4 regions of the Catenulispora sp. EB89 genome follow, and region 3 is predicted to be linked to each of the others. Evidence: riboswitches for the same ligand, from Rfam matches in the RefSeq annotation. Region 3 holds a riboswitch; each other region holds the start of a gene.
The links. A riboswitch is a leader RNA that binds a small molecule or an ion and turns the genes downstream of it on or off. The one in region 3 is predicted to bind cobalamin.

Region 1 (5,066 bases), on a different contig from region 3:
GTGCTCCGAGCCCGGGAAGACCTGCGCCAGGAACACCCGGCCGGCGCGGCTGAGCGTGCGCGCCACCCAGACGGTCAAGACGATGCTGATGAACAGATAGATCACGTAGGACAGGACTGTCAGGTCCATGGTTCCCCTCCAAGTTGAACACGTTCAACTTCCTCCGATACCGGAACCGTAGCAGCGGATTTGAACGCGTTCAAGTCATGCCGTCGACGTCCCTCCCACGTCCGCGCCGAGCTCCCGGGATATCCGCTGGCCGACCTGCGCGACCACCGACCCCAGCGTGCGCACCCGGGCCACCGTCATCCGCGACGTCAGGCCGGAGACCGACAGGGCCGCGGCGACCTCGCCGGTGTGGTCGAAGATCGGCGCGGCCACGCACCGGACCTCCGGCTCGTTCTCGCGGTCGTCGATGGAGTAGCCGCGGGCGCGGATGCGGGCCAGGTCCGCGCGGAGTTGGGACTCGTCGGAGAGGGTCCAGGCGGTGATCGGGCGCATCCCGGCGGCGACCACTTCCTGGACCGTCTCCTCCGGGAGCCACGCGAGCATCGCCTTTCCGCTGGCCGTGCAGTAGGCCGGGGCGCGGCTGCCGACTCGGGACGCCATGCGGACGTTGGTCTCGTTCTCGACCTTGTCGACGTAGACGATGTCAGGGCACTCCCAGACCGTCAGGTGCACGGTCTCCCCCACCTCGCGCTGGAGCTTGCGGAGGTGGTCCACGGCGATGCCGCGCAGGTCCAGCGTGGACAGGTAGGCCTGGCCGAGGCGGAGGGCGCCGTGGCCGAGGCGGAACCAGCCGGTCTCGCGGTCGCGGTCCAGCAGGTGTTCTTCGAGCAGGGGGCCGGTCAGGCGCAGCACGGTGCTCTTGTTCAGTCCGAGGTCTTCGGCCAGCTTGCCGAGGGGGACGCCGCGGCCGCTGCCGGCGTGTTCGCGGACGTATCCGAGGACCGCCAGCGCGCGCCGCAGCGACGACGACTGGTTGCGGTCTCCTGGAGCCGGCGGGGCTTGGCCGTCTTGTTCCGCCATCGCGTCATGTCCTCTCGGTTGCTGTGTTCGGCGCGGTCTTCGACACGCCATTTTGCTATGCAAAAGACTTGAAGCAAGCCCTTGTCCGGCCGCCGCCGGCCCGCCTAACGTCAGCCGGCATCGAGCCCTTCGGCGCTGCGCCGCACCGCTGAACTGGGCTGATCATCCCCGGCACCTGTCAAGGCCTGCCTCGGCCCCGATCAGCGCGGAGGTTCACTGTGCACGGCTTCGTCCATTGGCTGCAGCACGACACCGGCGGCCTGCTCACGCTCTGCGGATGCTCCATAGCCCTGCTGCTGTTCCTCATCATCAAGATCAAGCTCGAACCCTTCATCGCCCTGATCGCCGCCAGCCTGGTGCTCGCGCTGGCGGCCGGGCTCCCGGTCTCGACGATCGTCGGGACCGCGCTGGTCAGCAACAAGTCGTTGCTGGAGACCGGATTCGGCTCGATCCTCGGCCACAGCGCGGCGATCATCGGGCTCGGCACGATCTTCGGCGCGCTGCTCGAGCGCTCCGGCGGGGCCGACGTGCTGGCCGCGCGGCTGCAGGCGGCCTTCGGGGAGCGGGGCGCGCCGCTGGCGATGGGGCTGACCGGCCTCATCTTCGGCATCCCGGTGTTCTTCGACGTCGGCATCTTCGTGCTGGCGCCGCTGGTCTACGTCGCGGCCCGGCGCGGCGGCCACTCGCTGGTGGTCTACGCGCTCCCGATGCTCGCCGGCCTGTCGATGACGCACGCGTTCCTGCCGCCGCACCCCGGCCCGGTCGCCGTCACCGGGCTGCTCGGCGTCAGCCTCGGGTGGATGCTCATCATGGGGCTGATCTGCGGCCTGCCGGCGTTTCTGGTGGCCGGGGTGGCGTGGGGCAGCTGGATCGGCAAGCGGGTGATCATCGCCGTGCCCGAGATGGACGGCCGGAGTGGCGATGGCGATCAGGTGGCCGCGCTGTCGGAAGAGGCCGCCGTGGAGACAGACGCAGCAGTGGGGCGCAAGGCTCCGCGGTTGTCGATGATCATCGGTCTCATCGCGGTGCCGTTGGTGCTGATCCTCGGTGCGACGTTCGGGACCGTCTATCTGAAGAAGAGCTCGGCGCTGCCGGTGCTCACGTTCCTCGGCACCCCCTCGGTGGCGCTGACCATCGCCGTCCTGCTGGCCTTCTGGCTGCTCGGGACGCGGCGCGGATTCAGCCGCGCGGAGCTGGCCGAGCTCAGCTCGAACTCGCTGCGTCCGGTGGCGATGATCCTGCTCGTGATCGGGGCGGGCAGCTTCTTCGGCGCCGTGATCACCGCGACCGGCGTCGGCAAGGCCCTGTCCCAGTCGCTGACCACGGCCGGCCTCCCGCTGATCCTCCTGGCCTACGTCATCAGCTGCGGCATGCGCCTGGCGCAGGGGTCCGCCACGGTCGCGATCGTCACGACCGGCGGCATCGTCGCGCCGCTGGTGGAGAAGGGCCATTTCGCACAGCCGCACATCGCGCTGATCGCGGTGGCCATCTCGGCCGGATCGATCATCGCCTCGCATGTGAACGACGGCGGGTTCTGGATCGTCTCGCGGTACTTCAACATGACCGTCAAGGACACGCTGCGGACGTGGACCGTGCTGGAGACGATCCTGTCAGTGGTCGGATTCACCGCAGCAGGGCTGCTCAGCCTGGCGATCTGATATCGCCACGCCACGCCACGCCGTCCGACATGCGGGCAGCCTGGTCCGTCCCCTGGAACCGCCCTACAGTGAAAGAGCAGTCGGTTCGCCGATGTCATCCAGACATCGGCGGCGTAAGAGGGAACCCGGTGGAATTCCGGGACTGCCCCGCAGCGGTGAGTGGGAACGACCGCCGTCATCAGCACTGGGCCCGCGAGGGCCTGGGAAGCGACGGCCAGTAGGAGTCGGCCTTTCCCGGCCGGCGTGCCCGCGAGTCCGAAGACCTGCCACTGCCCGCGCGCGACCGTGCGCGGAGATCTCGGTGACCTCGAGGGCGGGTCGACGGACAGCAGCGGACGAGCCGGGCCGCGACAGCGCCCGGGCCCGGTCTGCGACGCCACCCCTTCGCGCCTTCGTCCCCTTCCGGGATCGCAGGAGAACTGCTCGCGAAGGAGAGCGTCTTGACCCGCAAGACCACCACCAGGACGACAGCCGCACGCGCCACCGTGTACGGCTACCCGCGCCAGGGCTGCAACCGGGAGCTGAAGAAGGCCGTCGAAGGGTACTGGCACGGCCGCGTCAGCGCGGAAGCGCTGCACCAGACCGCATCCGACCTGCGACGGGAGAACTGGCGCCAGCTCGCCGAGGCCGGCATCGACGAGGTGCCCAGCGGCGACTTCTCGCTCTACGACCACGTCCTGGACACCAGCGTCATGGTCGGCGCGATCCCGCCGCGGCACCGGGCCGCCGTGGCCGCGAATCCGCTCGACGGCTACTTCGCGATGGCCCGTGGGACGCAGGACACCGCGCCCCTGGAGATGACCAAGTGGTTCGACACCAACTACCACTACCTGGTCCCCGAGCTCGGGCCCGACACCGTCTTCACCGCTGATGCCGGCAAGCAGGTCGCCGAGTTCAAGGAGGCGACGGCGCTCGGCCACACCGCGCGGCCGGTGCTCCTCGGCCCGGTCAGCTACCTGCTGCTGGCCAAGCCGGTGCTCGGCGCCTCGCCGCTGTTCGAGCCGGTCAACCTGATCAACCGCCTGCTGCCGGTCTACGCCGAGATCCTCGCCGACCTGCGCGCCGCCGGGGCCCAGTGGGTCCAGCTCGACGAGCCCGCCCTGGTCCAGGACCAGCCCGAGGAGATCCTGCGCACCGCCGCGCGCGCCTACCTCGACCTCGGCCGCCTCACCGACCGGCCGAAGATCCTCGCCGCCTCCTACTTCGACCGGCTCGGCGCGGCGTTGCCGGTGCTCGCGCAGGCCCCGATCGAGGGCCTGGCGCTGGACTTCACCGGTCCGGCCGCCGCGAACCTGGACGCCCTGGCGGCGATCGGCGGCCTGCCGGGCAAGCGGCTGGTGGCCGGGGTCGTGAACGGCCGCAACGTGTGGATCAACGACCTCGCCGCCTCGCTGTCGACGCTGGGCACGCTGCTCGGTCTGGCCGACCGTGTGGACGTCGCGGCCTCCTGCTCGCTCCTGCACGTGCCGCTGGACGCCGAGGCCGAACGCGGCCTGGACCCGCAGATCGCCCGCTGGCTCGCCTTCGCCCGGCAGAAGACCGCCGAGCTCGCCGTGCTGGCCCGAGGCCTGTCGCAGGGCACGGACACGATCGCCGCCGAGCTCGCGGCCAACCGGGCCGACCTGGCCTCCCGGGCCGGATCGGCGGTGACCGGTGACCCGGAGGTACGGACACGCGCTGCATCCGTTACGGACGCTCACATCCACCGTTCCCAGCCGTACGCCGAACGCACCGCCGCCCAGCGGGCCCGGCTGGCGCTGCCACCGCTGCCGACGACCACGATCGGCTCGTTCCCGCAGACCGACGAGCTGCGCGCGGCCCGGGCCGGCCTGCGCGCCGGCCGCATCGACGACGCCGCCTACCGGGAGCGGATCGAGGCCGAGATCCGCGAGGTCGTGGGCTTCCAGGAACGGGTCGGGCTCGACGTCCTGGTGCACGGCGAGGCCGAACGCAACGACATGGTCCAGTACTTCGCCGAGCAGCTGGTCGGCTATCTGGCCACGCGGCACGGCTGGGTCCAGTCCTACGGCACCCGCTACGTCCGGCCACCGATCCTGGCCGGCGACATCTCGCGCCCGGCCCCGATGACCGTCCGCTGGACGAGCTACGCGCAGTCGCTGACGGCCAAGCCGGTCAAGGGCATGCTCACCGGCCCGGTGACGATGCTCGCCTGGTCCTTCGTCCGCGACGACCAGCCGCTCGCCGACACCGCCCGGCAGGTGGCCCTCGCGCTGCGCGACGAGGTGGCCGACCTGGAGGCGGCCGGGACCGCGGTGATCCAGGTCGACGAGCCGGCGCTGCGCGAGACGCTGCCGCTGCGCGCCGCCGACCGTCCGGCGTACCTGGCGTGGGCGACCGAGGCGTTCCGGCTGGCCACCG
Region 2 (5,066 bases), on a different contig from region 3:
CAGAACTCTGCCTTGCGCCGGATCGACGGGATGTTCTCCACCGCCGCGAAGGCCTCAGTGCGCTCGTCCTCGTCCGGCACGTAGGTGTCGAGCAGGTTCAGGTAGAACTGGACGTGCACGGCCTCCTCGAACAGCTGCCGCGACAGGTACAGCCGGCCCTCGGGGCTGTTGACGTGCTGGTACAGGTTCAGCACGAGGTTGTTCGCGACGATCGTGTCGCCGGTGGCGAAGAACGCGACCAGGCGGGAGACCAGGTGGCGCTCGGCCGCCGAGAGCTTGTCCAGGTCGGTCAGATCGCTGTGCAGGTCCACCTCCTCCACGGTCCAGGTGTTCTTGATCGCGTCGCGGTAGCGGTCGAAGAAGTGCGGGTAGCGCATCGGGCGCAGGGTCAGGTCCAGACCCGGGTCGAGCAGCATGAGACGGATTTCCTTTACTGGCAGGCTTCGCAGGCTTCGGGGTTCTCCAGCGAGCAGGCGATCGCGTCGTCGTCGGCGATCACCGGCAGGTCGGCGGGGGTGGCCGTGGCGGCGGTGGCGGCGACCGTCGCCTGCTGGATCCGCGTCGCGGGCCGCGAGCGCAGGTAGTATGTGGACTTCAGCCCGGCCTTCCAGGCGTACATGTACATCGACGACAGCTTCCCGATCGTCGGCGCGGCCAGGAAGAGGTTCAGCGACTGCGACTGGTCGACGAACGGCCCGCGGGCCGCGGCCAGCTCGATCAGCGCCTTCTGCGGCAGCTCCCACGCCGTCCGGTACAGGGCCCTGATCTCCGCCGGCAGCGCCTCGACGCCCTGCACCGAGCCCTCGGCCCGCTTGATCGCCTCGCGCACCGCCGGGGTCCACAGCCCCAGCGCCTTCAGCTCGCCGACCAGCGCCGAGTTGATCTGCAGGAACTCCCCGGACAGCGTCTCGCGCTTGAACAGGTTCGACACCTGCGGCTCGATGCACTCGTAGCAGCCGGCGATGGAGGCGATGGTCGCGGTCGGGGCGATCGCCACCAGCAGCGAGTTGCGCAGGCCGGTGGCCGCGATCCGGCCGCGGACCCTGCTCCAGCGCGCGGCCAGCTCCGGCGAGGTGGCGACGTTCCACAGGTCCGGCTGCAGGTCGCCCTTCGCGGCGCGGGTGTCCGCGAACGCCGGGTGCGCGCCGAACTCCTCCGCCAGCCCGGCCGAGGTCTCCAGCGCGGTCAGGTAGATCTCCTCGGAGATCCGCGTCGACAGCTCCTGCGCCCGCGCGTCGTCGAAGGGCAGCCGCAGCGCGAAGAACACGTCCTGCAGCCCCATCAGGCCCAGCCCGACCGGACGCCAGCGCGGGTTCGACGCCGCGGTCTGCTCGCTCGGGTAGTAGTTGATGTCGATGACCCGGTCCAGGAAGACCACGGCGGTGCGGACCGTGGCGCGCAGCCGGTCCCAGTCGATCGCGTCGCGGGACGCGGTCAGGTGCGCGCCGAGGTTGATCGAGCCCAGGTTGCAGACGGCGGTCTCGGCGTCGGAGGAGACCTCGATGATTTCAGTGCACAGATTCGACAGGTGCACGGTGTTGCCGGGGACGCCGGTCTGGTTGCAGAGCTTGTTCGATGCGTCCTTGAACGTCATCCAGCCGTTGCCGGTCTGCGCCAGTGTGCGCATCATCTTGCCGTAGAGCTCACGCGCCGAGACCTGCCGGACGTAGCGGCCCTCGGCCTCGGCCGCGCGGTACGCCGCGTCGAACTCCGCGCCCCACAGGTCCGGCAGCTCCGGAACCTGGTCGGGGTCCATCAGGGACCAGAGGCCGTCGGCCTCGACGCGGCGCATGAACTCGTCCGGGATCCAGTTGGCCAGGTTCAGGTTGTGCGTGCGGCGCGCGTCCTCGCCGGTGTTGTCCCGCAGCTGGAGGAACTCCTCGACGTCCGGGTGCCACGGCTCCAGGTACACGCACGCCGCGCCCTTGCGCCGGCCGCCCTGGTTGACCGCGGCGACCGAGGAGTCCAGCGTGCGCAGGAACGGGACGATGCCGTTGGAGCGGCCGTTGGTGCTGCGGATCAGGGCGCCGCGCCCGCGGACCCGGGAGAAGCCGATGCCGATGCCGCCGGCGAACTTCGACAGGCGCGCGACCTGTTGGTAGCGGTCGTAGATGGAGTCCAGCTCGTCGCGCGGGGAGTCCACCAGGTAGCAGGACGACATCTGGGTGTGCCGGGTGCCGGAGTTGAACAGCGTCGGCGAGCTCGGCAGGTAGGCCAGCGAGGACATCAGGCGGTAGAAGCCGACGGCCTCCTGCGGGTCCTGCGACAGCCCGACGGCGACGCGCAGCAGGAAGTGCTGCGGGGTCTCGATCACGCGGCGGGTCACCGGGTGCCGCAGCAGGTAGCGGTCGTAGACGGTGCGCAGGCCGAAGTACTCGAAGCGGAGGTCGCCCTCGGGGTCGATCGCGGCGTCGAACCGCTCGGCCGCCGAGCTCACCAGAGCCTCCGTCACATCGCCGATCAGGCCCTCCCGATGCCCGACGGCGATGGACGCGCTGAAGCCGGTCGCGCCCTGGCCGGCGGCTTCGCGGGCGATGACCCCGGACAGCAGGCGGGCGGCGAGCTTCGAGTACTGCGGCTCCTCGCCGATGAGCTCGGCCGCGCTCTGGACGGCGAGGTCGGCGATCTGGTCGGCGGTGGCGTTCGGCGGCAGGCCGGCGAAGGTCTTGCGGGCCACGCGCGCCGCGTCGACGTCGGGCAGGTCCGCGGACTTGTCCGCGATCTCCGCTTCGAGCTGAGCCGCTGTCGTCGCTGTCGTCGCTGTCGTGGTCACCGGCGGCAGCGCCTGCGCCCCCGCGCGCCTCGCTGCGTCCGTGGTCTCGACATGTGTGAGCGTGACCGTCACAACCTTCTCCTCGCCAGTCGTAGGTCCGAGGTCCGAACCGTTGGCGAGCAGACACCGGAGGCACGCGAAAGCCGCGACGCGCTCCGCCGTCAGCCGTCCCACGCGGCCTCGGACCAGCCGTACCCCACGTCCGGGCACGGCACGGCTGGCAGGTCTTCGGACTCGCGGGCGCTCGCGGGCCCGGGGAGGACCGCGCGAACCTACTGGCCGTCACTTCCCAGGCCGGCGCCTTCCGGCGCCACTCGGCCCAGTGTGTACGACGGCTGTCGTTCCCACTCACCGCTGCGGGGCAGTCCCGGTCTCGCACCGGGTTCCCTCTTGCCTCGACCGCCGCCCTTGTGCGGGGCGGTGGTCGAACCAGCTGCATCGGACACCATATCTTGTGGCGGCGCTCAAATTCCAATCAACATGCTGTATGTCAGGGGACTACTGGAAGGTGGCGTGCGTCGGCCGCAGGTAGATCCGCACGCGGGTCGGCGCGTCGCCCACGGGACCGTCCATCGGCAGCGCGTAGCGGTCGGCCAGGACGGCGAAGAAGTCACCCTCCGGGTCCGGCTCGATGCGGTCCACGGTCCCGCGCAGCTCCAGGTAGCGGTACGGGGCCTCGGGGTCGTTGATGGAGACCGCGGCGTGCGGGCGGTCGTTGAGTTCCTTGTACTTCGCGCGCTTGGTCGAGGTGGTGAAGGACAGGAATTGGCCGTCCCACAGGAACCACATCGGGTTCACGTGCGGGGTGCCGTCGGCGCGGATCGTCGCCAGGTGGCAGAAGACGGGGCGCTCGAGCAGGTCGGTGTGGGATGCGGGGATGACGGACATGGGTCTACTCCAGTCGGGGACGGGGTTTCGGACAAGGGGAGATGTCGACTGGCAGCGATCAGGAAACGTGATCGTCGGTAGTGGCGGCGACGCCGGCCCGCATGACCGACCACCACTCGGCGACTCGCTCGGCGACGTCGGCGTGGCCGGACAGGATGCCCGAGACGTGCTGGACGCCCTGGAAGCCGGCGACCGAGGCCCGGGCCAGTGCGCCGGGATCGGCTCCGGGCCGGAGCTCGCCGCGGTCGGCGGCGGTGCGGAACAGGTCGGTCGAGGTGGCGATCCAGTCCACGAACGGCATGTGGACCGGCTCGGAGATCAGCGCGCGCTCGGCTTGCAGGCGGACCGTCGCGCGGACGATCGGGTCCTCGCGGATCTGCGCCGCGATGCGGGCGAAGACCTCGCCGAGGAGGTCGAGGACCCGATTGTGCGCCGGCGTCACCTCGGTGACCACCGAGGGCCACTGCTCGTAGCACTCCTCGACGATGGCCGCCGCGATGGCGGCCTTCGCCGGGAAGTGGAAGGCGAGGGCGCCCTTGGTGACGCCGGCGCGGGCCGCGATCTCGCTGGTGGTGGCCGTCGCGTAGCCGAGCTCTGCGAAGCACTCGGACGCGGCCAGCAGGATCGCGCGGCGGGTGCGGCGGGCGCGCTCCTGCGTGGGCTCGCTCGGGGTCCGGGGCTCGGCCGAGGCTCGGGAGCTGGCCGAGCCCCGGGAGCCGGCCGAGCCTCGCGAGTCGGCCGGCGGCGGCGTCACGTGCTCAGCTCCGGACCGCGACGACGGTCTTGCCGGGGCTGCGGTTCTCGGCCTGCGCGATGTGCGCCTCGGCGGCCTCGCTCCAGCCGATGACGCGCGGCGCCGGGATCGCCAGCCCCTCGGCGGTGAGCGCGAAGACCCCGGCGATGAGGTCGCCGACCGCGCCGGCGTCGCCCCGGGCCCGGTTGATGATGCTGAAGCCGGCCGTGGTCCAGTTGTTGCGGCGCAGGTCCGCCAGGCTCGGGGCGGCGGGGTCCGGCTGGCCGGCGGCGGCGCCGTAGCTGACCAGGCGGCCGCCGGGGGCGAGCAGCGCGGGCATCGCGGCCGACACGTCGCCGCCGATGGACTCCAGGACCACGTCGAACAGCGCGCCGTCGGCGGCCTCGCGGGCGTTGGCGGCGAACTCGGCGTCGCGGATCGCGGGGCGGTAGGCGGCGGCGAGGGTGGCGGCGGAGCGCGCGCTGGTGCCGCCGACCAGCGCCGTGGGGTGGCGCAGGGCCAGGACCGCCGCGAGCGCCTCGCCGACGCCGCCGCCGGCCCCGGTGACCAGGACGCGGTCGGTCGCGGCGACGTGCCCGGCCCGGGCCAGGCCGACGGCGGTGGCCCAGGTGAGCGGGACGGTGGTGGCGGCTTCGAGGGCGAGGCCGGCGG
Region 3 (5,066 bases):
GACGGAATCGGACTCGCCGAACCGTGCCATCTGATCAGCGCCGACGGCACCATGGAATTCGGCGACGGCCTGGACCGGGGTTTGTCCGGCACGCCGCGACCACCTTCGAAAAGAAGTTGTCCCACCCGAACCGGGGATCGTCGAGCGGACGGCCGCGCCGTCAGCGACGGCCTCGTAGGCGCTCGCAGGTATGACGACGGGGGAGTTTCCACCCCATGGCGAATACCGCGTTCCGCTTCCCCCGGGAGAAACCGTCCCGCCGGCTTCTCCCGACCCCGCCGTCCGTCTCAGGACGCGTCCGGCTGCTCCACCAGCTGCGCGATGTACAGCGGCTCCCCGAGCTGGCCGATCAGGTCCAGCTGGGTCTCCAGGTAGTCGATGTGGTGTTCCTCGTCGGCGAGGATCTCCTCGAACAGGTTCGCTGACGTGACGTCCCCACGCTCGCGCATCAGCTTGATGCCGTTGCGCAGCCGCTCCACGGCCGCGACCTCGACCTTCATGTCGGCGTTGAACATCTCGGTGACGGTCTGGCCGATTTCCAGCGGGAACAGCTTCTGGAAGTTGGGCAGTCCCTCCAGGAAGATGATGCGCTCCGCGAGCTTGTCCGCGTGCTTCATCTCGTCGATGGACTCGCTGCGGGTGTACTCGGCGAGCTTCTTCCAGCCGCGGTTGTCCTGCAGCTTGTAGTGCAGCCAGTACTGGTTGATGGCCGTCAGTTCGGCTGTGAGCTGCTCGTTGAGGAACGCGATGATGTCCTTGTCACCCTGCATGGCGTCCGATACTGCCAGAGCCGCCGATCCGGGAGGTAACGGCGTGTGCGCGGATTGCGCCGAATGGGGACGTCCTCGGGCTCGCCGAAGTGCCCCGCCGTGAGGATGACCAGCGGGTTCAGCCCAGGGCCGGCAGCGCGGCCGGGCAGTCCGGCGCGTGCTCGAACACCGGGAGGGCCGGGAGCGCGGGGCGTGCCGGGCGCGTCGGCGCGGGCACCGGCAGCCGCTCGGCCTCGGGCATCGAGTCCACCGGCGCCGAGTCGGCGACCCGGGCCGCGGCGAGCAGGCAGCTCAGCCGCTTCACGCAGGTCCCGCACGCGGAGCCCGCGCCGGTCGCCTTGCGCACCTGCTTGACCGACTTGGCACCTAGCGCGACGACGGCGTCCACCTCGGCGGTGGTCACTGCGTGGCATATGCAGGCGTACAAGCGGGGCTCCGGCGCTCGGCGGGTTCGGGATCGGCAGACTTAGGGGAGCCTAAGCTACCTAACGGCCACCTGCCAAGTCCCCGCGGTACGTGCGGTGCACCACATCTGGGACGATGGTCCCCATGGGGCAGCCGGGATCAGGGGTGGACACAGAAGGCGAGACGGTGCAGTCCGACGATCGGCTCCCGCCCGGCCAGCGCATGCAGCGCGGGGAGTGGCCGGTGCTGCACTACGGCCCGGTGCCCCGCTTCAAGCCCGCGACCTGGGACTTCCGCGTGACGGGCGCCACCGCCGACGGCGCGCAGGCGATCTGGTTCCACGAGGAGTTCGGGGCGCTGCCGTCCGTCGAGGTGACCGCCGACTTCCACTGCGTCACCAAGTTCACGATGCTGGACGCCCCCTGGCGCGGCGTCAGCGGCCGCACCGTCCTCGAGCTCGCGCCGCCGGCCCCGGACGCGACGCACGTCACGGTCTGGGCGGAGTACGGCTACAGCTCGAACCTGCGCATCGAGGATCTGCTGCGCGAGAACGTCCTGTTCGCGACGCACTACGCCGGCGTCCCGCTCACCCCCGAGCACGGCTTCCCGCTGCGGCTGATCGTGCCGCACCTGTACGCGTGGAAGGGCCCCAAGTGGGTTCGCGGGATCGAGTACCTCACGACGGACCGGCGCGGGTTCTGGGAGGAGCGCGGGTACCACAACATCGGGGACCCGTGGAAGGAACAGCGGTACTCCTACCAGGAGGACCCGGGGGACGGGCCTCCGCTGTAGTCCTGTTCCGCTGTAGTCCTTGTGTAGTTCTCCCCGGAGTCAGGTCGTCCGGATCCGGCGCAGCACGGCCCGCCACAGCGTCCCGGGCCGCCCGAGCGCGCGCAGCCGCTGCTGCGGTGCGGACGTGGGGGTGTCGCGTTGCTCACCCCGCGCCAGCGCGAACGCGCCACCGTCCAGCTCGTATTCACCCAGGACACGGGGTCTGCGCCGTCGCTCGCTCACCCTCCCATTGAGGGATAGAACCGGCCATTCCGCCAGCCGGCGCCGCCCGGGCGCGGTTTGACGCCCGATGATCGCTGCGGGATGCTGCACGCGGGATGGTCGGCAGGAATCCGGTGCGAATCCGGAACGGTCCCGCCACTGTGATCAGGGAGCGCCTCCCGCTTGCGAAGCCACTGGGACGTCAGCGTTCTGGGAAGGCCGGGCAGGCGCGCGGATCTGAGAGTCAGGAGACTACGACCGTCCCCCGGCACGCCGCTCCCGCGGCGTGTTCTTGTGAAGAGACCTGTCGGGCGTGGATACCCGTGAGGAGCTGATCCGGCGTGCCGCCGTACCCGTTCACCGCCGTCGTGGGTCTTGACGACCTCCGGCTGGCCCTGCTGCTGAACGCCGTGTCCCCGGCCGTCGGCGGCGTCCTCGTGCGCGGCGAGAAGGGCACCGCGAAGTCGACGATCGTGCGCGCCCTGGCCGCGGTGCTGCCGCAGATCGCCGTGGTCCCCGGCTGCCGCTTCTCCTGCGACCCCGCCGCGCCCGACCCCGCCTGCCCCGACGGCCCGCACACCGCGTCCTCCGCTTCCTCCGCACCCTCCGCACCCTCAGCGTCCTCCGCATCCGCGGCCGGCGCCGTGGCCTCGCAGTCCCACCCGGCGCGCCTCGTCGAGCTGCCCGTCGGCGCGACAGAGGATCGGCTCGTGGGCTCCCTGGACCTGGAGAAGGTACTGGCCTCCGGCGTCGCGGCCTACGAACCGGGCCTGCTGGCGGCGGCGCACCGCGGCCTGCTCTACGTGGACGAGGTCAACCTCCTGCACGACCACCTCGTCGACCTCCTCCTCGACGCGGCCGCCATGGGCGTCGCGCACGTCGAGCGCGAAGGCGTCTCGATCTCCCACGCCGCACGCTTCCTGCTGGTCGGCACGATGAACCCGGAAGAAGGCGAGCTGCGGCCCCAACTGCTCGACCGCTTCGGCCTGACCGTCGAGGTCCGCGCGAGCCGCGACCCCGCCGAGCGCGCCGAGGTCGTGCGTCGGCGACTGGCGTACGAGGCCGACCCGGAGGGCTTCGCCGCGGCCTGGGAGCAGGCGGACAAGGAGACGGCCGCACGCATCGAGGCCGCGCGTGCGCTGCTGCCGTCGGTGACGCTGCCGGACGCGGAACTGCTGCGGATCACCCGCATCTGCGCGGCCTTCGAGGTCGACGGGATGCGCGCGGACCTGGTCACGGCACGCGCCGCGACGGCGCTCGCCGCCTGGGCCGGCCGGACTGAGGTCATCGCCGAGGACGTGCGCCAGGCGGCGATGCTGGCGCTGCCGCACCGGCGACGGCGGCATCCGTTCGACGCGCCGGGGCTGGACGAGGAGCGCTTGGACGAGGCCATGGATGATGCTGCGGACGGGGATGAGGACCCTGATCCCGGCCCTGGCCCCGGCGGCCCTGATGGCGACGGTTCCGACACTCCCGACGCCCCGAACCAGCCGAACGACCCGCGCGCCGCCGCCGCACCGGACACCGATCCCGAGCGGTCCCGCACGCCGCAGTCCGGTCCCGAGGCCACCGCCGGACCCGACGCGGTCGGCGCGGACTCTCCTGTCGAGTCGACCGAAGCCGCTCCGGATGCCGCGCGCCGGCCGCGCTCTGCCGCCGCGGGTGAGCAGGGAGTGGCGACTCCGAGCGAGCCCTTCAAAGCCCGCCTGTTACAGGTCTCCGGCGTCGGCACCGGCGCCGAAGGCCGCCGCTCCCGCGCCCGCGCCACCGGCGGCCGCACGGTCGGCGCACGTCCCGGAGCCCACGGCCTCCACCTCGTCGCGACCGTCCGCGCCGCCGCGCCCGAGCAGGTCGCCCGAGGCCGACGCGAGGGCGCGATCCGCCTGCGCTCCGAAGACCTGCGCGAGCCGATCCGCGAGGGCCGCGAAGGCAATCTCGTCCTGTTCGTAGTAGACGCCTCCGGCTCGATGGCCGCCCGGCAACGCATGGCCGCCGTCAAGGGCGCGATCCTCTCCCTCCTCCTCGACGCCTACCAGCGCCGCGACAAGGTCGGCCTGGTCACCTTCCGAGGCCGCGACGCCGAAGTCGCCCTCCCGCCGACCTGGTCCGTCGACGCCGGCGCCGCCCGCCTCACCTCGCTCCCGACCGGCGGCCGCACTCCGCTCGCCGCCGGCCTGCTGCAAGCCGCTGACGTTTTGCGCGTCGAGCGCATGCGCGACCCGAACCGCCGGCCGCTGGTCCTCGTCGTCACCGACGGCCGCGCCACGCAGGCGATCTCCTCGTCATCGTCCGCCGCCGCGCCGCGCGCGACCGCCTCGCCGCGCGCAACAGCCTCGCGTGCCGCCGGAGCCGACCCTCTCGCCGACACCCGCCGCGCCGCGGCCCACCTCCGCCAGGCCGTGGCCACCCTCGGCGGCAGCGCCGTCGTCGTCGACTGCGAGTCCGGCCCGGTCCGCCTGGGCCTGGCCGCGCGCCTGGCCGCCGACCTCGCCGCCGACCATCTGCCGCTCACCGACCTCGCCGCCGACGCGCTCACCGCGGCGGTGCACGGCAACCGACCCCGCTCCGACCGGAGGGCCGCCTGATGCCGCAGGGCCAACCCGAACACGTCCCCGACGACGGCCTCACCACGCGCCAGCGCCGCAACCGGCCGCTGACGATCGTGCACACCGGCCCCGGCAAGGGGAAGTCCACCGCCGCCTTCGGCCTGGCCCTGCGCGGCTGGAACCAGGGCTGGCCGATCGGCGTCTTCCAGTTCGTCAAGTCGGCCAAGTGGCGCATCGGCGAGGAGACCGCGCTCAAGGCGCTCGGCGAGCTGCACGCGCGCACCGGCCAGGGCGGCGTCGTCGACTGGCACAAGATGGGCGAGGGCTGGTCGTGGATCCAGCGCGACCTGCA
Region 4 (5,066 bases), on a different contig from region 3:
CGCGGCGAGGAGGAAGCAGAACCATTGCCAGTTGCGGAACTGGAACGCCGGGATCATGGACAGGAGGATGACCGGCACGGCCATCGCGGCGACGCCGAGCAGGCGTTCGCGGTCGGTTGGCGGCTCGGGCTCCGACTCCGGCGGGGCGGCGGCGGAGACCAGGCACGCCGTGTATCCGGCCTGCTCGACCGCGGCGATCAGGTCCTGGACCGGGATGTGCGCCGGATGCAGGATGCGGGCCCGGCCGGTGGCCAGGTTCACGCCGGCCGAGACGCCGTCGACGCGGGCCAGGCGCCGTTCCACGCGACTGACGCATGCGGCGCAGGTCATGCCGCCGACTACGAGATCGGTGACGGTCGGGGCGCTCACCGCATGCCACCCATCCCCGGCATCCCCGGGGGTGGCTGTCGTCCGACCGGCGGCACGCCGGGAACCAGATCGGGGGCGACCGGCCCGGCCAGGTGCCCGATGCCCAGCGCCCCGGCGTACAACCCCGCCAACAGCACGACGAACGCCAGCACCCGGCCGGACCCGCTGAGCCGCCGGCCCAGCTCACGAAGCCGCCTCATGAACACCTACAAGCACTCGAAATCGTCGCGCGACCCGGGAAACGGGCACCCGTACGGTGCCGCGGACGGTGCGCTCTGAAGTGATAGTCGTAGGCGAACCCCGGCTGGTTCCCGACCCGCCGGGGGCAGTTCTCAGGACCGCTACGACAGCGCCGGCAGCCCCGCGCTCTGGAACACCTGCTTCAGCACCGCCGGGTCCGACCCGGCCAGCGACGACCCGTCCTTCGACGCCAGCCAGAAGTTGTTCGGCAGCGAGAGGGTCTTGCCGTCGAGCATCAGCGTCGGCGTCCCCTGGAGTTGCAGCGTGTTGAAGTCCGACCAGTTCTGCTGGACCAGGCCCTTGTACGTGCCGGCGTTGACGCACGTCTCGAACGCCGGCGTGTCCAGTCCCGGGACCTGCTTGGCCAGCGAGATCAGCGTCGCGGTGCTGCTGTAGCCGTCGGTGGTCTCGTCCGGCTGGTGGGCGAAGAGCACGTCGTGGTACTCGTCGAACTTCCCGGCGGCCGCGGCGCACGCGGCGGCGTTGCCGGACTGGAGCGAGCCGCTGCCGTTGTCGTGGGTGTCGATGAGGGTCACCGGGTGGAAGAGCACGCGCAGTGTTCCGTTGGCGACGTAGGCCTTGTAGACGGACGCCGATCCCGTCTCCAGCGCCTTGCAGTAGGGGCAGCGGAAGTCCTCGAAGATCGTCAGGGTGTGCGGGGCCGACGCGGGGCCGTAGGACAGGGCCGTCGCCTTGTTCGCGGGGTTCGCGTACTTGTCGGCGACCACGGAGCCGTCGGTCGGCGGGGTGTAGGCCTTCGGCTTGGCGGAGTTCGAACTCACCGCGAGCCCGACGCCGACGCAGACCCCGATCACCACCACTACCACCGCGAGTATGCCGAGCCTGCGGCGCTGCATGCTCTTGCGCTGCTGGGCCGCACGCTCGGCGGCGACCCGCACGCGTGCGGACTTCTCGTCCCGAGCTCCCTGATCGCTCATAGCCCCATCCCCACCCACGTCGAAGAATCCTGATCGGCAATGCGACAGTGCGGCCGTGCGACAGTGCGGCAATGCCCCCGGGATCTGACCACCGGAGGACGGCGGCGTCAAGCCGGAGGCGGATGTGGCGCACAAGCCAGAGGCCCCGCCTTGCCCGCCTCCGACCCGCTCGCTACGGTGACCATGCCGTGGTGCTCGGGAAGACCGGTGGAAAACCGGAGCGGCCCTCGCCACTGTGATCGGGAATGCACCGGCTCCACGCCGGCCGCGCTTGTCTGGCGCGGCGGCGGCCACTGGACGCGTGACGCGTCTGGGAAGGCGGGGCCGGGGCTTCGACCCGTCAGCCAGGAGACCGGCCACGGCACCGAACATCGACCATCCACGAGGTGCTGGAGGCGAGCCGCGTGAGCGTGCCTGCGAACCGTTCTGTCCGGGCTGTCCGGGATTCGTCCGCGGGGCCGGTGCGCTGGCTGCGGGGCGACTGGCTCCGGTTCGGCGGGTTGCTGGCGGTGATCGTGGCGATGCACGTGGCCGCGTTCGGGATCCTGGCCGGGTTGGTCGCGCCGCACCACTACACGGTCGGCAAGCAGGTCTTCGGCTTCGGGCTCGGCATCACCGCCTACACGCTCGGGATGCGCCACGCGTTCGACGCCGACCACATAGCCGCGATCGACAACACCACGCGCAAGCTGATGGCCGACGGGAAGCGGCCGGTGTCGGTCGGGTTCTGGTTCGCGCTCGGGCACTCGACCATCGTCGTCGCGCTGGCCGCCGGGATCGCCGCCGGGGCACGGCAGGCCACGAGCCTCACCGACGACAAGTCCGGCACGCGCCAGTCCCTCGGCGTGGTGTCCACGACCGCCTCCGGCACGTTCCTGTACCTGATCGGGATCCTGAACCTGGTCGCGCTGATCGGCATCTACAAGGTCTACAAGGCGATGCGCCGCGGCGAGTACGACGAGGCCGCGTTGACCGCGCAGCTGGACAAGCGCGGCTTCATGAACCGGATCCTGGGCCGGCTCACCAAGTCCATCACCCGGCCCGGCCAGATGTACCCGGTCGGCCTGCTGTTCGGCATCGGCTTCGACACCGCCACCGAAGTCCTGCTGCTCGCGCTGGCCGGCTCCAGCGCCGCCGCCGGGCTGCCCTGGTACGCGATCCTGTGCCTGCCGCTGCTGTTCACCGCGGGCATGACCCTGTTCGACACCCTCGACGGCACCTTCATGAACTTCGCCTACCACTGGGCCTTCTCCAACCCGATCCGCAAGGTCTACTACAACCTCACGATCACCGGCCTGTCGGTGGCCGTCGCCCTGGTCATCGGCAGCGTCGAGCTGATCGGCGTGGTCCACGACCAGTTCGGGTTCGCCAACCCGGTCACCGACTGGATCGCGAACCTGAACCTGAACAACGTCGGGTTCGTGATCGTCGGCGCGTTCGTGGCTGTCTGGGTGGCGGCGATCGCGTACTGGAAGATCGCGCGCGTTGAGCGGAGGTGGAACGCGGCCGGCGAGGAGGGCTAGCGGAAGCCCGGCGGCGTGCGGATGCGACGATGGCACCGTCATGAGTGTCGACTGGGGACTGCGCGCCGTGCGGTCTGCGATGTTCGCGGCCGTGTGCACGCTGCTGGCCACGGCCGCGCACTTGTCGATGTCCGGGCGGTCGGTGCCGTGGTGGGCGCTGGCCATCGCCGGTGAGGCGACTTTCGGGCTGGCCTGGCTGCTCTCTGCGAAACAGCGCGGCATCGTCCATGTCGTCGCCTTGACGATCGGTGCCCAAGCCGGGCTGCACGTCTGGTTCGAAGTCGGCCAGGTCCTGTCTCCCGCACCGGCCATGGCCGGAATGACCATGCCTGGCATGTCCTCAGACCCGGGCTTCCTCGGCTCCGACAGTTGGGGGATGCTTACCGCGCACCTCGCCGCCGCCACCGTAGTAGGCCTCTGGCTCGCGACCGGTGAACGCGCGGTCTTCCGGTTGCTGGCTTCGGCGGCGACCTTCCTTCTCCCGCCGCTGGCGCTGCTGTTCCGGGTGGTTGTTCCCGTGCCGCAGGCGCCCAGTGTGCCGGTTGTGAGCCAGAGTGCTGCGCCGCTGCGCCAGCTCCTGCTCGTCCACGTCATCATCTCCCGCGGGCCGCCGGCCGGGGTCGCCGTCCGGTAGACGGCCCTGTCCGGCGACGTGATCCCGCGTCGCCGTGTCTCTTTTTCTCCAGCAAGGACACACGGTGATGACCCCTGCGCTGAAACACCCGGTCGATCAAGCCGACGTCGACGCGCTGGCCCTGGCCGCCCGGGACGGCGACCCGGCCGCCGTCGAGCGCTTCATCCAGGCGACCAGGCCCGACGTGCGCCGCTACGTCGTGCGCCTGAGCGGCAGCCCGCAGGACGCCGACGACCTCACGCAGGACACGTACCTGCGGGTCCTGCGTGCGCTGCCGGCCTTCCAGGGCCGGTCGTCGGCGCAGACCTGGCTGCGCGCGATCGCCCGGCGCACCGTCGTCGACCGCATCCGCCGGGCCTCGGCCCGGCCGCGGCTCGCGGACACCGACGACTGGCTGGGCGCGGCCGAGCGTGCGCAGCCCGACGGGCTGCCCGGCTTCGAGGAGGGCGTGGTGCTGGCCCAGTTGGTCGCCGCGCTGCCCGAGGACCGCCGGACGGCGTTCGTGCTGACCGCGATGGTCGGCCTGCCGTACGACGAGGCCGCCCTCGTGATCGGAACCCCGATCGGGACCGTCCGGTCCCGCGTGTCCCGGGCCCGCAGCACGTTGGTCGCCTCGCTCGGGAACTGAAGCGCGGCCCGCCCCGACTACTCCTTCCGTGGAGCACAGGATGAAACTCTCGGGGCGGGCCTTCCTTGTCGGCACGGCAGCGTTCGCGCTGCTGGCGTCGCTCACCACCGCGTGTGGGAGCAGCGCGTCGTCCGGGACGGCCGCCGGAAACTCGGCAGGCATCACCGGCACGCAGCCGCCGACGACAACGCCGGCCAGGACCGCCTACCCGCTGACCATCGACAACTGCGGCCAGAAGATCACGTTCCAGAAGGCGCCGAGCCGGGTCCTGATCCTGAACGGCACATCGGTCGGCGAGGTCGAGAGCTTCATCATGCTCGGCCTGGACAAGACGATCCTGGCCGACGCCCAGCACTACGGCGTCTCCGACGACCCGGAGATGGTCGCGAAGATCGACGCACTCCCCACCGGCGGCCTGACGATGAACAAGAACTTCGACGTCCCCGCCGAACAGGTCCTCGCCGCCAGGCCGGACCTCGTCGTGTCCACCTGGGCCGGCGGCTTCGACGCCAAGAACGGCATGGCCACTCGGGGACAGCTCGCCGCGGCCGGGATCAACAGCCTGGTGAACCCGACCAACTGCGCTCAAGGCGATCCGAACGCCACCGGCGCCGAGAAGAAGGCCTTGGCGACCCAGGGCATCGACTCCTCCTTCGACTTCATGACCCTGCTCGGCCGGATCTTCGACGTCCAGCAGCGGGCCGCCGACCAGGTCACCGAGCTGCGCGACCGGA

Region 1: another riboswitch for cobalamin. It lies ahead of metE (5-methyltetrahydropteroyltriglutamate--homocysteine S-methyltransferase); the one in region 3 lies ahead of ABH920_RS28955 (VWA domain-containing protein).
Region 2: another riboswitch for cobalamin. It lies ahead of ABH920_RS37545 (ribonucleoside-diphosphate reductase subunit alpha); the one in region 3 lies ahead of ABH920_RS28955 (VWA domain-containing protein).
Region 4: another riboswitch for cobalamin. It lies ahead of ABH920_RS25485 (HoxN/HupN/NixA family nickel/cobalt transporter); the one in region 3 lies ahead of ABH920_RS28955 (VWA domain-containing protein).

Annotation. Positions count from the first base shown of each region.
Region 1 is NZ_JBGCCU010000005.1:93,474-98,539, reverse strand. It holds gene ABH920_RS12710 (hypothetical protein) at 1-129, opposite strand, end outside; gene ABH920_RS12705 (IclR family transcriptional regulator) at 205-1,029, opposite strand; gene ABH920_RS12700 (GntP family permease) at 1,248-2,687, shown strand; cobalamin riboswitch at 2,752-2,973, shown strand; gene metE (5-methyltetrahydropteroyltriglutamate--homocysteine S-methyltransferase) at 3,128-5,066, shown strand, end outside.
Region 2 is NZ_JBGCCU010000024.1:35,884-40,949, reverse strand. It holds gene ABH920_RS37550 (ribonucleotide-diphosphate reductase subunit beta) at 1-416, opposite strand, end outside; gene ABH920_RS37545 (ribonucleoside-diphosphate reductase subunit alpha) at 431-2,722, opposite strand; cobalamin riboswitch at 2,975-3,222, opposite strand; gene ABH920_RS37540 (PPOX class F420-dependent oxidoreductase) at 3,272-3,661, opposite strand; gene ABH920_RS37535 (ScbR family autoregulator-binding transcription factor) at 3,720-4,415, opposite strand; gene ABH920_RS37530 (zinc-binding alcohol dehydrogenase family protein) at 4,420-5,066, opposite strand, start outside.
Region 3 is NZ_JBGCCU010000015.1:116,881-121,946, reverse strand. It holds gene ABH920_RS28980 (hypothetical protein) at 1-30, opposite strand, end outside; gene bfr (bacterioferritin) at 288-770, opposite strand; gene ABH920_RS28970 (bacterioferritin-associated ferredoxin) at 889-1,197, opposite strand; gene ABH920_RS28965 (sulfite oxidase-like oxidoreductase) at 1,320-1,967, shown strand; gene ABH920_RS28960 (hypothetical protein) at 2,007-2,189, opposite strand; cobalamin riboswitch at 2,295-2,421, shown strand; gene ABH920_RS28955 (VWA domain-containing protein) at 2,510-4,753, shown strand; gene cobO (cob(I)yrinic acid a,c-diamide adenosyltransferase) at 4,753-5,066, shown strand, end outside.
Region 4 is NZ_JBGCCU010000012.1:231,138-236,203, reverse strand. It holds gene ABH920_RS25500 (heavy metal translocating P-type ATPase) at 1-330, opposite strand, end outside; gene ABH920_RS25495 (hypothetical protein) at 366-569, opposite strand; gene ABH920_RS25490 (DsbA family protein) at 711-1,547, opposite strand; cobalamin riboswitch at 1,720-1,923, shown strand; gene ABH920_RS25485 (HoxN/HupN/NixA family nickel/cobalt transporter) at 1,952-3,070, shown strand; gene ABH920_RS25480 (hypothetical protein) at 3,111-3,704, shown strand; gene ABH920_RS25475 (sigma-70 family RNA polymerase sigma factor) at 3,772-4,332, shown strand; gene ABH920_RS25470 (ABC transporter substrate-binding protein) at 4,373-5,066, shown strand, end outside.